Regions from separate parts of the Heyndrickxia acidicola genome, predicted to be linked through region 2. Evidence: riboswitches for the same ligand, from Rfam matches in the RefSeq annotation. Region 2 holds a riboswitch; each other region holds the start of a gene.
What was found. Region 2 has a riboswitch for thiamine pyrophosphate ahead of A5N88_RS13825 (MTH1187 family thiamine-binding protein). Riboswitches for the same ligand answer to the same signal wherever they lie in the genome.
Positions count from the first base shown of each region.

Region 1: linked by a shared signal. The riboswitch ahead of thiM (hydroxyethylthiazole kinase) and the one ahead of A5N88_RS13825 (MTH1187 family thiamine-binding protein) in region 2 are both predicted to bind thiamine pyrophosphate.
Region 3: linked by a shared signal. The riboswitch ahead of A5N88_RS09310 (acetylornithine deacetylase) and the one ahead of A5N88_RS13825 (MTH1187 family thiamine-binding protein) in region 2 are both predicted to bind thiamine pyrophosphate.
Region 4: linked by a shared signal. The riboswitch ahead of A5N88_RS23090 (thiamine phosphate synthase) and the one ahead of A5N88_RS13825 (MTH1187 family thiamine-binding protein) in region 2 are both predicted to bind thiamine pyrophosphate.

Region 1 is NZ_KV440953.1:4,043,430-4,047,689, forward strand. Features, by position in the region: gene A5N88_RS25910 (NERD domain-containing protein) at 1-1, shown strand, start outside; gene A5N88_RS18870 (hypothetical protein) at 57-620, opposite strand; gene A5N88_RS18875 (amidohydrolase) at 761-1,891, shown strand; gene A5N88_RS18880 (Type 1 glutamine amidotransferase-like domain-containing protein) at 1,940-2,668, shown strand; TPP riboswitch at 2,820-2,927, shown strand; gene thiM (hydroxyethylthiazole kinase) at 3,015-3,827, shown strand; gene thiD (bifunctional hydroxymethylpyrimidine kinase/phosphomethylpyrimidine kinase) at 3,853-4,260, shown strand, end outside.
Region 2 is NZ_KV440953.1:2,949,628-2,953,887, forward strand. Features, by position in the region: gene A5N88_RS13810 (ABC transporter ATP-binding protein) at 1-511, opposite strand, end outside; gene A5N88_RS13815 (ABC transporter substrate-binding protein) at 508-1,503, opposite strand; gene A5N88_RS13820 (ABC transporter permease) at 1,500-2,273, opposite strand; gene A5N88_RS13825 (MTH1187 family thiamine-binding protein) at 2,273-2,572, opposite strand; TPP riboswitch at 2,784-2,886, opposite strand; gene A5N88_RS13830 (pyridoxamine 5'-phosphate oxidase family protein) at 3,030-3,626, shown strand; gene A5N88_RS13835 (purine/pyrimidine permease) at 3,718-4,260, opposite strand, start outside.
Region 3 is NZ_KV440953.1:1,990,486-1,994,745, forward strand. Features, by position in the region: gene tenA (thiaminase II) at 1-139, opposite strand, end outside; gene A5N88_RS09310 (acetylornithine deacetylase) at 106-1,434, opposite strand; TPP riboswitch at 1,554-1,657, opposite strand; gene A5N88_RS24805 (hypothetical protein) at 1,826-1,981, opposite strand; gene thiC (phosphomethylpyrimidine synthase ThiC) at 2,288-4,066, opposite strand.
Region 4 is NZ_LWJG01000004.1:142,085-146,344, reverse strand. Features, by position in the region: gene thiO (glycine oxidase ThiO) at 1-274, opposite strand, end outside; gene A5N88_RS23090 (thiamine phosphate synthase) at 271-894, opposite strand; TPP riboswitch at 976-1,078, opposite strand; gene bcaP (branched-chain amino acid transporter BcaP) at 1,143-2,555, opposite strand; gene A5N88_RS23080 (amino acid permease) at 2,892-4,260, opposite strand, start outside.

The DNA of each region.
Region 1 (4,260 bases), 1.1 Mb from region 2:
AAACCGGCTTTAAGGAATAGAGGATGAACGCCCGGAAATCGGTCGAAAGGCTGGTATCAGGGGGTATCAAATAACTCTTCTAAAAGGGATTCGCCTGTGCTGAATCCTTCGTTTGCAATCGTTCTCAAAAAATAAAACTTCGGCTGCTGCAGGTACCGGGTTTTTTTCTGCTCCCGCTCGATTTCTTTGGTCAGCCTTGCCTTTTCAGCTTCAAATTCGTCAGGAGGAACGGCATACGTAAAAGTAGAGCTTAAGGTGTTATAGCGGACTTTTATTTCTTCTATTTCTTCCCGGTCTTTTCGGATGACGACATGGTAGTGGTTCTCTCCGTCTTCTTCCAAAGAGGCAGAAAAGTTAAGCTCCATATAGTCAGCGTTTACTTTTTCATTTTTTGTTTTTACCACAAATCCTCTTTCGCGAAAATATAGCTCAAAATCGGAAAGGAAATCGACCAGCTTTTCACGCAGAAAAGGCCGGACATTCTCTAAATAAAGGTCCTGATTTTGGCTTTGGAGCGCATAAAGGAGACTTTCCAATTCCTCAATTTCCTTCGTCACATCATGTTCCATATCTATCACCCTTGTCTTTTCAATCTTACTACTATTATACCTTTCTTCCAAAATAGATACACTCCATGATCGAGACAAAAAGGGGATTTTAATCGTTCTTTTTCACAGAAAAATAGAATAGGTGTATCATACATGCATTTTCAAATGCTCATATGCTTTGAAGTTCCACAATCCCAAGAGGAGGGGACATCATGCTGGTGTTGAAAAATGTAAATGGATATGACGGCAGGGGAGGTCTTTTGCAGAACGCCGCTATTTTTATTGAGAATGGAAGGTTTGGGAAAATTGGAGAGTATGTGCGGACTCCTGAAGGCTGCGAGGTTCTTGATATGGCGGGAATGATCTTGACACCCGGCCTTATTGATGTGCATACACATCTTGGTGTGCAGGAGCAGGGGGTTGGCGTGGAGGGGCGGGATTACAATGAAACCAGTTCAGCCGTCACACCCCAGGTACGCACACTGGATGGCATCAATCCGATGGAAACGGGATTCATTGATGCAAGGCAAGCGGGGGTTACCACCGTACAGGTTATGCCCGGAAGTGCCAATGTGATTGGAGGGGAAACGGTGGTGTTGAAAACGGCGGGAGATATTGTCGATGAAATGGTCCTCAAATGTCCTGCCGGGTTAAAAGCAGCTACAGGTGAAAATCCTAAACGAGAGCATGGGCAAAAAGGGAGACCGCCAGTGACACGGATGGGGATAGCGGCCCTCCTCAGGGAAGAATTGATAAAGACTCAGGATTATTTAGAAGAAAGGAAAAAGGGGAAAGCAGAACGGAACCTTGGGCTGGAGACGCTAGCCAAAGTGTTGAATAAAGAAATCCCTATGCGCATACACGCACACCGTGCTGATGACATTGCCACTGTTTTAAGGCTGAAGAGAGAATTTGATTTTAACCTGACGATTGAGCATTGTACGGAAGGGCATCTCATTGCCCCTTTTATCGCAAAGCACCAGGTTCGTGTGTCAGTGGGCCCTACAATGTCAGCCCGTTCAAAGGTAGAGCTGGCCAATAAAGGCTGGCATACCCTGGTGGCGTTGGCAGAAGCCGGTGTTCCTTTTTCCATCACAACGGATCATCCCATTGTCTCCATTGAACACTTAATGGCGTGTGTCATTCTGGCTGTAAAAGCCGGTGTCAGGGAGGAGCTCGCTCTTCAAGCTGTGACATTGAATGCGGCTCTGCATCTTGGGGTGGAGGATCGGGTCGGATCTGTTGAGGAGGGAAAGGATGCGGATTTTGTCGTGTGGAGCGGTGATCCTTTTGATCTTCGCAGCCGGGTGCTGATGACATTTATTAATGGAGTGCAGGTGTAGGCTGAGGTTTTGAAGAATAGTACGTGTTAAAGAGGAGGGGGAAGAAAGGTGAAACAAATTATTGCGATGGGCGGAGGAGGTTTCTCCATGGAGCCGGAGAATGTCCTTTTGGATCAGTATGTATTAGAGCAAGCACGCTGTTCGGTTCCAAAGATCTGTTTTATCCCCACAGCCAGCGGTGATGCCGAAAGCTATATCGAACGTTTTTATCATGCCTTTCAAAAACTTTCCTGCGTACCGTCACACTTGTCTTTATTTAAGCCACCGGCAAGTGACTTAAGCGATTTTATTATGGAAAAGGATATTCTGTATGTAGGGGGAGGCAATACGAAGAATCTGCTCGCCTTATGGAAGGATTGGGGACTGGATCACCTATTGAAAAAGGCGTGGGAAAATGGAAAGGTTTTGGCGGGAATCAGCGCTGGTTCCATTTGCTGGTTTGAGGAAGGGATGACGGATTCCTATGGCAGCGATTTAAGACCGCTTTCTTGCTTAGGTTTTTTAAAAGGGAGCAATTGTCCGCATTACGATGGGGAAGAGGAAAGAAGGCCATCGTACTATCAGGCGCTGCTGGAAGGCGATATTCAATCAGGCTATGCTGCAGATGATGGGGCTGCCCTGCATTTTATGGGGCAGGAGCTTTATCGTGCAGTGAGCTCACGGCCTTATGCAAAAGCCTATCGAGTGGAGCGGGCAGGGAATGCTGTGATTGAATCGGCCATTGTGACCGATTATCTTGGCGAGGATGGCAAGGAGGATGAAGGTGTGGCGCTTTAGTTAACTAAAGGGGTCTGACCCTTTTAGTGCTTTAAAGTGAAGAAGGGGTCTGACCCCTTTTGTGCGTTAATGAGCTAAATTACGGCCATTTCGCGGTTTTGACTTTACTTCACAGCTGACTCACGCTATGATGATAGAAAATGAATATCTATGATTCTACTAGGGGTGCCTGCTTTTGGGCTGAGAGAAAAACTGTGTTTTTTAACCCTTTGGACCTGATCTGGATTGTGCCAGCGTAGGGAAGTAGCAGAGGGAATTATTATTCTTTGTACATCGCTATTTCAAGCCAGGTCCTGTCAGTGGGATCTGGCTTTTTCATTTGGCATAAAGAATAGGAGTGATCATAATGGAATTGAATTTTATAAGTGAAGCATTGGAAAAGGTGAGGGTTCAAAACCCTCTTGTACATAATATTACCAATGTCGTCGTAACGAACTGGACAGCAAACGGGCTGCTTGCTATTGGAGCATCTCCGGTGATGGCCTATGCTGCAGAAGAGGTTGCGGATATGGCTGGTATATCGAGTGCGCTCGTTTTAAACATCGGCACATTAAACCCTGTAACGGTAGATGCCATGATTTTGGCTGGGAAAGCAGCAAACAAACAAGGCATCCCGGTTATTTTTGATCCTGTCGGTGCAGGGGCTACATCTTATCGGACAGAAACAGCTCAAAGAATAATGAGAGAAGTAAAGCTTTCTGTAATCAGAGGAAATGCAGCTGAAATTGCCAATGTAGCAGGAGAGGCATGGGAAATCAAAGGAGTCGATGCAGGAAATGCAAACGGAGATGTGATGAAGCTCGCTATTTCAACGTCTAAAAAACACAAAATCACAGTCGTCATTACCGGAAAAACAGATGTGGTGACCGATGGAGAGACTACCTACACCATTTCGAACGGAGATCCTCTATTAACAAAGGTAACGGGAACAGGCTGTCTTTTAACATCGGTCATCGGCGCCTTCGCTGGTGTGGAGAAAAATGCAGTTAAAGCAGCTGCAGCTGCATTGGTGGTGTACGGAGTCGCGGCAGAGAAAGCTGCACACTTAGCTGCTGATAGGGGACCGGGCAGCTTCCAAATAGAATTTTTAAATCAATTATCAAAGGTTTCTGCAGACGATATTCAGGAAGCTGGGTCTTTTTCAAAAAGGCAGTCTTAATTTTTAACAGAAAGGATGAGGCATCATGAAAAAAGCATTAACCATTGCGGGATCAGACAGCGGCGGCGGTGCAGGAATTCAGGCAGATTTAAAAACGTTTTCGGAGCTTGGAGTATATGGAATGTCTGCTCTTACCGCTGTAACGGCTCAAAATACGCTAGGTGTTCAGGCGGTTTTTCCAATGGAGCCTGCAGCGGTTGCTAAACAAATCGATTCCATCGGGTCAGATATAGGAACGGATGCGGTTAAAACCGGAATGCTGTTCAGTGCCGATATTATTGAGGCGGTTGCGGAAAAAATTAAACACTATCAATGGGAAAAGGTTGTAGTCGATCCTGTCATGATAGCCAAGGGAGGGGCCTCACTCCTTCAAAAACAGGCAATTGCCTCCTTAAAGCGATACCTGCTGCCGCTTTCGATGATTGTAACGCCG
Region 2 (4,260 bases):
AGCGGTGAACCTCCATTTTCGTAAAAGCATCCAGCTTTCCGAATGGCTCATCTAAAAGCATAATCGGTTTTCTGCAAAGATAGGCTCTTAAAAAACTGATTCTCTGGCGCATGCCGCCTGAAAGCTTATCAGGATAGTGTTGGGCATAATCTGCAAGACTAAATTGCTTTAATACCTCCATCCCCGCTTTCAGCCGTTCGTTTTTTTGAACACCCTCCAATTCAAGCGGAAGAATGATATTCTGAAGGGCAGTTCTCCACGGAAGCAGCAAATCCTGCTGAGGCATATAGCTAATAGCATTCTGATTAACAATAGGTTCATTTTCATATAACACGTTGCCGCTGTCTGCCTGTTCAATATTGGCAATGATATTCAACAACGTGCTTTTTCCACAACCGCTTGGACCTACAAAGGAGACAAAATCCCCTTCTTTAATCGAAACCATAATATTATTTAAGACTTCCCTGCCATTAAACCGCTTGGTAACATCCTTTATTTCTATTCCTGTCATTTCTGTCCATCCGGAAGAAATTCATTTGTATAGGCTGATTTAACATCAATTTTCTTCTTAATAACCTTGTTATCATATAAGAAATTCATGTAATTTTCCCAAACGGACTGCTTTTGAATTCCCCATTCCTTTGCGTCATCCTGATATTTTGTGCTAAGCCATTTTTGGCTGTCCTCTATAAGCCCTTTGTTGGAGCCTGGAACATCCTTAACCAGAATATCAGCCGCCTGTTTTGGATGAGCAATCGCATATTGATAGCCTTGAGAGGTAGCCTTCATAAATCTCTTCACAAGGTCTTTGTCCTGCTGCACATGCCTCTCACTCGTAATGATGACAGGACTATAATAATCAAGGGCAGGATTTATATCTTTAAGATAAATCGTGTTGATTTTAACGCCATTGCGCTTAGCCTGAATTCCATCCCAGCCGTAGTAAATCCATTCAAAGTCAGCGTCGCGGCCAATTGATTTGAAGAAATCTGTTTCGCCAAGCGTGATATTCTTCACTTTATTATAATTCGCATGGTATTTTTCCATAATTGTTTTAATCGTTGCTTCTTCTGCAGGGCCCCCCCAGCCTCCATAACGCTTTCCTTCAAAATCCTTCGGTGAAGTGATATGATCCTTTGCAAGAGAAGCAAACGCAGAGGTATTGTGCTGAATAATGGCTCCTATCGATACAATGGGAATATCATTTTCTCTTGCCATAGTGACGTTCTCCTGGTAGCTCACCCCAAAATCAGCTTTTCCAGAGGCAACAAGCTGTTCAGCAGTAACATTTTCACCTGGCTGAATAATCTTGACGTCAAGTCCCTGTTTCTTAAAATAATTCTTCGTTTGGGCTACATATAAGCCAGTATGGTTAGTATTAGGAAACCAATCCAGCACTACTGTAACCTTTCTGTTTTTCGCCTGCTGTCCTTGGTTTGAGGAACAGCCGGCAATCCCGACTATCAATAATGCTGTAAGCAGCAACAGTATACTCTTTTTCATGAACGATCATCATCCTTTCTATAAATCCAAGGCGCCAACATTCTGGCTAATGCTTCAACAAGCGCATACATAATCAGTGTCACAATTACGATGACTGCTGCAACACCAAATAATTGTGCAGTCATAAATGATTTGGTAGCCCGTGTTAGCAGGACACCCAGACCATCGCTTGCTCCCAGCCACTCTCCAATGATGGCCCCCATCACACTATACGTAACTGCAATTTTTAATCCTGAAAAAAAATAAGGCAAAATGGCTGGAAACTTTACTTTTCTGTAAACCTGCCATTTCGTAGCATTCATCGTTTTTAAAAGGTTCAACATCGCTTGGTCCACCGTTTGAAATCCTTCCAAAATGCTTAATGAAATAGGAAAAAAACAAACAAGCACAACCACTAAAACCTTCGGCAGCATGCCAAAGCCAAACCAAATAATAAATAACGGGGCAATCGCCACTATTGGTATCGTTTGGGATACCACAAGAAGCGGGTTTACCAGTATTTTCAAAAAAGGTACAGCATCAAGAATGGTTGCCAGGGCCATTCCAACTGCCACTGCCACCACCAGGCCGATCAATACTTCTTCAAGGGTTTGAATTGTATTTGATATCAGCAGTACCTGATTGTCCATCAAACTGCTGACAATGTCTGAGGGCTTCGGTAGAATCCAGCCTTCCACATGAAAAAAAGTTACCGCAGCCTGCCAGGCAATCAACAGGAGAATAAACCATATTATTGTAATAAATGTATTAGAATATTTCCGTTTTCTCATTATTCCATACGGTACTTGCCGACTTTTTCATCGATGGTAACACCCTGATTCGGCCGATAATGAATTTTTATGGAAGTGATCACATCACTTGCCCCCGCCAGAACACATGCATGCTGTGCTTCTTTAATAATATCCAGGAGATGATCCAATTCCCCTTCCATCGTGGTTTCCATTGCTCCAACTTCATAGCGGACACCCGAGTTTTGGACAACCTCTATGGCTTTATCTACAACAGCGTATAGATCCTTTGTTTGGACATGCGGTACTACTGAAAAAGAAACTGTTACTTGATTAGACATAAACATCCTCCTCTATTAAAATGACCTTCTGATTAAACCTGACTCGATTTTGCCAACACCATTTGCTCTTCTTTTTTTTAATTGCCATTTATAAAAGAATGTCTTCATTATGATTCCTTTCATGAATAAAGGTAAACATGACAAATGAAAAAGGCCCCTCTGAATGACGCAGAGAAGCCTTCTATGTAAAAAGTCATAGAATATCTTAGATTATGGATCCTAAGAAACTCCCTACGCTGGCATTACCCAGATCAGGTTAAGGGTCGATGCAGGAAAAGCATCCTCTCAGCCTCATGGCTCCCCTGTTTTTAATGTATCTTCATTTTAGCACGAGTCTTTTTTTTAAAACAACTAAAAATGTTTGCAGAACTATATGGGTTTGGTTATAGTGGGTAGAAAGACTTGCATCGTGTAGTTAGAAAGGAAGTGTTCTGCCATGGAGCTAAGAGGAGAGCACATGCTGCAAAAAAAATATCAAACGGAAAAAAGAGCGGCCGCTTTTTATGATAATCAACTAATCAATTATCTGAATCCTGCCATGCAGGAATTCATCTCCCAGCAAGAGATGGTATTTATCTCTACTGCCGATCAAAACGGCAATTGTGATTCTTCCTTTAAAGCAGGATTGCCTGGCTTTGTCAGAGTAAAGGATGAAAAAACAATCTTTTATCCTGAATACCGGGGAAACGGTGTAATGGCGAGCTTGGGAAATATAGTGGAAAATCCTCATATTGGTTTATTATTTATTGATTTTCTCCATAACCAGATTGGATTACATATAAATGGACGTGCGAGAATAATAGAGAATGATGCCTTAACAGACCTGCACCTCCCTGATTCTGTGATGAACATAATAAAGGAAGAAGAAGGAGAGAAGCCCGAAAGATGGGTCGTCATCGATATTGATGAAGCCTATATTCATTGTTCCAAGCATATCCCTGCCTTTAAAAAGGTCAACAAAGAGATTTTTTGGAATACGGATGATGCCAAAAAGAAGGGCGGAGACTTTTTTAAAGTAAAAAAATTAAAGAAAAAAGCGGAGAGCGTCCGCTAATTTAAATATTCAGCAGTCATGGCAGCTGAAAAAAGGAGTGGATCCAAAACCGTCCACTCCTTTTTCATTGATAAACTAAATTAATCGCCCATTATTCTTGAGAATCTAAGCTTTCCTTTTTTTCCTTCCAAAACACATCCATAAGAACCGCTACGATAAATCCAAGCAGCAAACCATTTCCAAGAATGGACTGGGCAAGAGTAGGCAGTTTGACAAGAGCGGAGGAAGGAATAAACATGCTTCCAGCACCAATTGCAATCGTGAGGCCAAAGATTGTGGCACGCCGTTGGTCTACCCTTTGCAGCAAGACTGTATTAAAGCCGATAATCGCCATGTGGCAAAAAGAAGACAGGATTGCTGCATATGCTACTGGGCTTGGAATCAATGTGAAAACCATTGATACGGCAGGGAACAAGGATATAATAACGAGAAGGATGCTTCCACAAATAAATGGAAGCCTTTCTGCCCTGCCTGTCATTTTTAAAAATCCTGCAGTGGTCGATAAAGGAACGTTCCCTACAACGGAAAAAACAGCAGAAAGAAGGGTATTAATACCTGCAATGATTCCGCTCCGTTTCAAGACAGGGCTTTCCAGTTCCGATGAATCATGTACGGCCATATTTACTGCGGTGAT
Region 3 (4,260 bases), 960 kb from region 2:
ATACGTAATCCTGCTTCATATAGCGAATAAAGGCTTCAGCAGGAAGGTCTCCATTTCCCAATCCCTTAACAAATGGGTGCTGGTGGGTTTGGAACCAAACATGTTTTAATTTTTCATAGAGCCGTTTTGAAAGGGCCATTCTTTTTCCTCCTTTTGCGTATTGCACCACTCAGCCATAAACATCGCTAAGGTTTTTGTAAAATCAACCAATTGTTGAACTTCCAGCTTTTCATTTATAGCGTGGGCATCCTCCAGTTTTCCCGGACCGAATATGACTGTTGGGATACCTGCCCGTCCAAGCCATCCTGCATCGGTGACTGTCGTAGACATCCCTATTTCGGGTTTCTTGCCTAAGGTATTTCGATACGACTTCACCAGTAATCTTGTTCCTATGTGTTCAGGATCGATTTCAAGAGAAGGGAAGACTTCGCCCTTATCCATAATCATGGATTTTCCTCCCCATTTAAATTGAGGAGGATGATTCCTTAACCAAGGGTCGCTTTGAGCTACAAGATGGATATGTTCTTCAATTTCCTTGATGATTTGTTCATAGTTCTCATTGGGATAAAAGTGTACTGTCACCCACAATGAACATCGGTCGGCAACAAAGGCTGCATGCCGCCCACCTTCAATGACGGCAGGATTAATGGTGTTGGTACCCGGAGCAAAACCAGGGTATTGTTTTGTAATCGCCCAATGCCGTTCAAGCTCCTGAAGACCTGAGATGACTTTCATCATCTTTTCAATAGCATTGGCCCCATGTATCCCGCCGCCTGCGTGAACCATTTTTCTGCGTAAACCATCATGGTACGTTTCTGTGCTCTGTATGGTAATCCAGCCTGTAATGACTCCTCCTTGGCCCTCGATATGAAGATCACTGGTATCCACGACTACTGCAAAATCCGCTTTGTACCCTCTCTCCGTACAATCAAGGGTTCCTGCTTCCCCCACCTCTTCACCAATGACCGATTGTAATTGAAGATTCCCTTTAAGTGGGATATTTAAATCTTTTAACACCTTCACGGCCAGCAATGCTCCTGCCAAACCGCCTTTCATATCTGCAACTCCCCGGCCGTATAGATAGCCCCCCTCTTCTCTTAAAACAAAAGGCGGTGTTTCCCAATCACTCTCATCCCCTACTTCTGCCACGTCCACATGGCCGTTTATAATTAAGCTTTTGTATGCTTCTGCAGAGTCTCCAGGCAATATCCCCACAACGTTGGAGTCACCGGGGTAGACCTCCCATCTCTCCGTTTTAAAATCCAAATCCATTAAATACTTATTTATGTAATGTTGTATTTTGCTTGAATTGCGGGCTGGAGGGCTTACAGTTGGATATCCCACAAGTTTAGATACTAATTGAATAAGTTCATCTTTTCTTGCCTCAATCTCATTCGTAATTCTTGCAGCTAGTTCTTCTGTAACAAAGTCCAAGCTTTTTCACCCCTTATTGCTTTGTCTATGTACTTTTTAACGCAAAAAAACCACTCATTTACGGAGAAATGAGTGGGTTATAACCATGTCATAAAAAATAAAAATATAAGAATTGACCTGATTGTTAATTTCCACTTCCCTCCGCTGGTATAATCCAGTTCAGGTTCAAAGGGTTTAGAACTAATGTTCAGTCTCAGCCATTCAGGCTCCCCTAGCAGTAAGCAATATTTATTTCATTTCCTCGATCATATCTCTATTTCTTAAAATAGTAAAGTGGAAATGATTATTCTTCTAATATCTTGGCATGCATTTAAGATAATGTCTCTGTTAATCTTGCTTGTTATTTTCAGCAGCAATCAACGGTGAATTAAATTCAATATTGGGCTTTAACTCAGATATGCAAGCGTTGTTGGTCCTGCTGGTTGATTTCCGTTGCAGGCACTCGCTTTCCGCGGGGCGGTTGGGAAGCCTCCTCGTCGCAAGCTCCTGCGGGGTCTTCCCTTACACGCTGATCCCGCAGGAGTCTCGTACTTTTCACTTCAATCAACGGTGAATTCAAATTAACATTGGGCTTTAACTCAGATATGCAAGCGTTGTTGGTTCTGACAGTTAATTTTCGATCAATCAATGTGGGTGTAATAGTAACATTAATTTTTACAGAATGTTAAATTACAAGGTTGAAAACTGTTCGTTTTTTAGCTCATTCGTGTGAAACGGCCGTTTCACACGAATGAGCTAACAGTGTCCTTTAACAACGCATATTAGAAAAGAATTCATGCTCCATTAACATCGTATGTCTGGATATAAAATATAAGTGTTTTCCTTCGATGGAAAAAGTTTTATTAATAAAATCCTATTGATACATTTTACTTCCAGTATTTCTAAATTCTTTCGCTTTTTCTTCCATCCCCTCCATAATCATTGCTTCCTTTCGGTGATCCTCTTCTTTTACCCGTTCTCGTATATCCTGTGAAATTTTCATACTGCAGAATTTTGGACCGCACATGGAGCAAAAATGAGATGTTTTCGCCCCTTCTGCCGGAAGTGTTTCATCATGATATTCCAGCGCTCTTTCCGGATCTAATGACAAATTAAATTGATCTCTCCATCGAAATTCAAATCTGGCTTTTGAAAGGGCATCATCCCGCATTTGGGCTCCGGGATGCCCTTTTGCTAAATCTGCAGCATGCGCAGCAATTTTATAGGTGATAACCCCGGTTCTTACGTCCTCTTTATTTGGAAGGCCCAGGTGCTCCTTTGGTGTTACATAACAGAGCATGGCCGTTCCAAACCATCCAATCATTGCAGCACCAATGGCTGAAGTAATATGGTCATAGCCTGGGGCAATATCTGTTGTTAACGGGCCTAAAGTATAAAAAGGGGCTTCATCACAAACTTTCATTTGCTTATCCACGTTTTCTTTAATTAAATGCATTGGAACGTGTCCTGGACCTTCAATCATTACTTGTACATCGTGATTCCAAGCTATTTCCGTGAGTTCTCCAAGTGTTTCCAGCTCCGCTAATTGTGCCGCATCATTTGCATCTGCAATGGAACCTGGACGAAGGCCATCCCCTAAAGAAAAGGATACATCATACGTTTTCATAATTTCACAGATTTCTTCAAAATGAGTGTAAAGGAAGTTCTCCTGATGGTGGGCAAGACACCATTGAGCCATAATAGAACCTCCTCGGGATACGATACCTGTTACCCTGTTTACTGTTAAGGGGATGTAACGAAGAAGCACTCCTGCATGTATAGTGAAATAATCCACTCCCTGCTCAGATTGTTCTATTAACGTATCACGATATACCTCCCAATTTAGGTCCTCCGCACACCCATTCACTTTTTCGAGCGCTTGATAGATTGGAACAGTTCCTACCGGTACGGGGGAATTTCGGATAATCCATTCGCGCGTAGTATGTATATTTTCCCCTGTTGAAAGGTCCATCATGGTATCTGCCCCCCAGCGGGTAGCCCATGTCATTTTTTCTACCTCTTCTTCAATAGAAGAGGTAACGGCAGAATTCCCAATATTCGCATTAATCTTCACGTGAAAACGGGAACCAATAATCATAGGTTCACTTTCAGGATGATTAATATTAGCAGGTATAATGGCACGTCCACGTGCAACCTCATCCCGGACTAATTCAGGTGACACATTTTCTCTGATTGCGATAAATTCCATTTCAGGAGTAATAATCCCTTTCCGTGCATAATGCATTTGGGTAATATTTTTTCCTTTTTTTGCTCTTAACGGTTTTCGCTTTAATCCTGGAAACAGGCTGGTATTCGCTCTTGAATCATTGTTCTTATAACCGTTATCCTCCGGTTTTACTCCACGGCCGCTATACTCTTCTATATTTTCATTATCCCGTATCCAGCTGCGGCAGGGACTAAGACCTTTACGTATATCAATTGGACAGTCAGCATCTGTATAAGGTCCGCTTGTATCATAAACACGTACAGGCAAATTAGCTTCTTGCTCAAATGTTCCTTTGGTATCAGAGAGTTGGATTTCGCGCATAGGTACCTTTATTTCGGGCCTTGGTCCCTTAACATACACTTTCTTGCTTCCTGTAAAACTGGACATAATGGATACATTTTTTTCATTGTTTGAATTTGTAAGCATTCTTTTATTCTCCCCTTTTTATCATTTGCTCAGTTAAATGAAAAGATTGTTTAACCGCCTTTTTCTCTCAGCTGAAAGGTTAATGTAAAAAAATGAGCTGAAAACGACAGAGTCAATTAACCAAGTTCTTATTAAAAAGGACAAAATCAGTTCAAGGGACCGCATGAAAAAAACCGGATCTATAAAGAGACCCG
Region 4 (4,260 bases), on a different contig from region 2:
GGACGAGCCCAATGTCAATTCCACTTATTTCCCTTAGCTCTTCTGCAAGATGCGGAAAAAGCGCTCTGCTTTTTATAGCTAATTCAAACAACGGTCCAATTTCTTCCTCGAGTTCAGCCTGTGCCCCAAGCATCCCTGCGGCAGCACTTGAAGCCTCGCTGGCCAGCCGGTTTTTTTCTAGAATTGCTACTTTCTTTCCTTGTTTAGATAGCTGAAAGGCAATGGATGACCCGATGACACCTCCACCGATAATAAGAACATCATACTTTTTCATCTTTTTCCTCCCCCGTTTATTCCTTCTGCATACTCTATGGCAGCTTGCAGGGGATCCTTAGCATTTAAAATCCCTGACATCACCGCTACACCAGCAGCTCCAGCTTTAAAGACGTCAGGAAGGTACTGCAGCTCAATTCCCCCAATCGCAATGACTGGAATTGCGACGGCAGATGTAACAGAAGAAAGTGCCTCTAATCCTCTTGATGGCATTCCAGGTTTTGATGAACTGGGAAAGATATGGCCGAAAAGCAAATAATCTGCTCCTTGCTCTTCAGCGTCTATCGCTTCCTTTACCGAATGAACGCTTTTCCCTATCCTTAAGTGCGGAAAATGTTTTTTCACCGTAGCGGGACCAAGACTATGGAACGCTAGTTGAACCCCTTTCAATTGGGCAGCGGATGCGATGTCCACACGATCATTCACATACAGTTTCTTAGATGGCACCCCAAGGTCCTTCAGCTGCTGAAGAGCTTCCCATAATTCTATTGCACTGCTTGTCTTTTCCCTTAGCTGAATGTCTGTCACATAAGGATGGATTTTTTCAGCAATGTGAACGAATTGTTGAAGAGACATATTGCCATTACTAACTAAATGAAGTTCTTTATTTTTCGTAATCATGAGCACCTCCGAGTTAGAGAAAATAAAAAACCACTTCAAAATGAAGTGGTTTAAATCGCGGCGGCATAAAATTAGTCTCCATGAACGACCGATCCACTTCCCTACGCTGGCTTTAACCAGATCAGGTTCAAAGGGTCTAGAAGTTCACTTCCATCTCAGCCCACCGGCTCCCCTAGTGATATATCAAAATATATAAAATTGTCACATACATCATACCATGACCAATTTTGGTGTCAATATCAAACTTTTTAACCTGCTTTTCTTATTTGGTCAGATTTTCGTAATGTAGAATGCTTTCGGCCATATGCAAAGTATACGACTAAGCCAATCACAAACCATACTAGAAAGCTAATCCAAGACACTGCAGGAAGCTGTATAGCCAAATAGCCGCAGAAAAGGAAAGCTAATATAGGAATATACGGAACAAAAGGGACACGGAAGCCTTTTAGAGATACCTTGTTATATTTACGAAGAAATAAGATCCCAATGGAAACCGTCATGAAGGCCAGCAGCGTTCCGATGTTCACCAGCTCTGCTAATCTGCCCAGGGGTACTAATCCTGCAAAAATGGAAACAAGCACTCCGGTAATCCATGAATTTGCAACAGGTGTTTGTCTTTTCTTATCGACTTTAGAAAAGATTTTTGGTAATAGTCCATCACGGCTAATGGCATAAAATAAACGGGTTTGTCCATAAATCATGACCAGCAATACCGTCGTAATTCCAAGGATGGCCCCTAAGGAAATAAAACCGGCAGCCCAATCCTGATGGATATAGCTTAACGCAAAGGCAACAGGATTTTTCACATCGAGCTTTGGATACGGTACAATACCTGTTAGAATACCAGAAACAACAATATATAAAATGGTACAAACCAGAAGAGATGCAATTATACCAATGGGCATGTTGCGCTGTGGGTTTTTCACTTCTTCTGCAGCGGTTGAAACGGCATCAAAACCAATATAAGCAAAGAATACTGTAGCCGCTCCAGTAGCTACCCCTGAGAAACCAAATGGCATAAAAGGAGTCCAGTTACCCGGTTTTACATACCAAACGCCAACGGCTATAAATAACAGGACCACTGCCAGTTTAATTACAACCATAATAGAATTGAATCTTGCTGACTTTTTGACCCCCTGCGTTAACAGGAACGTGATTACAAGGACAATGATGATAGCTGGAAGATCGACATAGGTTCCATGTGCCGGATCATAAGCACTTGTTAATGCCTTTGGAAAATGAATGCCAAAGCCAGCGAGGAGCCCTTGAAAATAACCCGACCATCCACTCGCAACCGCAGAGGATGCTAATCCATACTCCAAAATTAAATCCCAACCCAGTACCCAGGCAATGATTTCGCCAAAGGTTGCGTAGCTATACGTATAGGCACTTCCAGACACCGGTACAGTGGACGCAAACTCTGCATAGCAAAGAGCGGCAAACACACAGGCTAGTCCGGAAAGAATAAATGAAATCACTAGTGCAGGGCCCGCATGTTCAGCTGCCGCCACACCGGTCAAAACAAAGATTCCTGTTCCAATTATGGCACCAATGCCAAGCATGGATAAATCAAAAGGACCAAGTTCTTTTTTTAATGTCACATCTTTTTGTCCAACCTCATTGATTAAGGCCTGAATGGACTTTTTTCGAAATAAATCCATAATGTTGTCCCCCTGAAGAAGTTTAAATGTTCTGAAAAATTACTATAAAAAATTGTATATCGAAATAATATAACTAATTTACAAGAAAAACAATAGTTTTCTAAAAATAATGTTATTTTTAAATATTAACAAAACATTATTTGCCATTTAATCCTTCTCTCTTACATTTTCACCATTTAACATTATTAATCTCTCAATTCGTACTCTATTTTAATAGAATGTTTTTGATATGTTAAATATTAGCTATCTAAAATATGTATTTGTATTATGCTATAAACATAAAAAATTATAAAAAAAGAGCCTGCTTAAAAGCAGGACTCAAGACGTTTTTTAAAATCAGTCATTCTTCTCAGCATAGTTAAACTCAATTTCACATTCTTTGAGCGGCACAACCTTAGTTTTCTTTATAAACTTATAGCCAAACCACAAGCAGAGGAACATCGGAATACCCAGATAAGCTGCCAACACACTTCCCCAATCAATATGAGGAGCAAGGAAAGCCTGGAAGTTTTGGCCGAGCGTTACAATCAGTCCTACTGCAATCGCAAATATAGGGCCAAATGGGTACCACTTTGCTTTGTAGGGAAGCAGGTCAAGAGAGTAGCCCTGCGCAAGAAAGGCTTTTCTGAAACGGTAGTGGCTAACAGAAATACCCAGCCAGAAAATAAATCCTGTGATCCCTACCGAGTTCATCAGCCATAGATAGACAGAACCGTCTCCATATACGGAAGAGAAGAAAGCAAGCATTCCAATGATCGTCGTTAACACCATCGCCGCAACCGGCACGCCGCGTTTATTAAGTTTGGCAAAGATATGAGGAGCTTGCCCCTTCTTAGCCATTGCATACAGCATACGAGTTGAAGCATACAGACTGGAATTGCCGGCTGATAGAACCGCAGTTAAAATGACCGCGTTCATCAAAGATGCAGCAAAAGCAAGACCTGCCCGCTTGAATACAAGTGTAAACGGACTTACCATAATATCATTACTTTGTAGGTTCGGGTTTGTGTACGGAATAATAAGACCTACCACAAAAATCGCTAAAACATAAAAGAGGAGAATACGCCAGAAAACATTGCGAACGGCTTTTGGGATATTTTTAGCAGGATCTTCACTTTCCCCAGCGGCAACCCCGACAATTTCCGTTCCTTGAAAAGAAAAACCAGTAGCAAGAAAGATGACAAACGTACCGATTACACCGCCGCTAAAAGGAGCCTTCCCAACTGTGAAATTATGAAAACCAATAGCCTGTCCACCCATTACACCAAATATCATGAGCACACCTACTACGAGAAAGACCACAATGGCAGAAACCTTTACAAAAGAAAACCAATATTCCCCTTCACCATACCCTTTTACGTGTAAATAGTTTAATAGAAAGATAAGTGCTAAAAACGAAAGGCTCCATAGTATAGATGGGCTATGCGGAAACCAAAATTTCATGATCATGGTAGATGCTGTCAGTTCAGCTGCAATCGTCATGGCCCAGCTAAACCAGTACGTCCATCCAATGGCAAATCCAAAGGCAGGATCCACAAATTTTGTTCCATAGGTGCTGAATGCGCCGCTTGTTGGCATAAAAGCGGAAAGCTCTCCCAGGCTTGTCATGACAAAATACACCATTATCCCAATAAATACATAGGCAAATAACGCCCCGCCAGGACCTGCAGAATGAATGGCAGCACCACTTCCTAGGAAAAGGCCC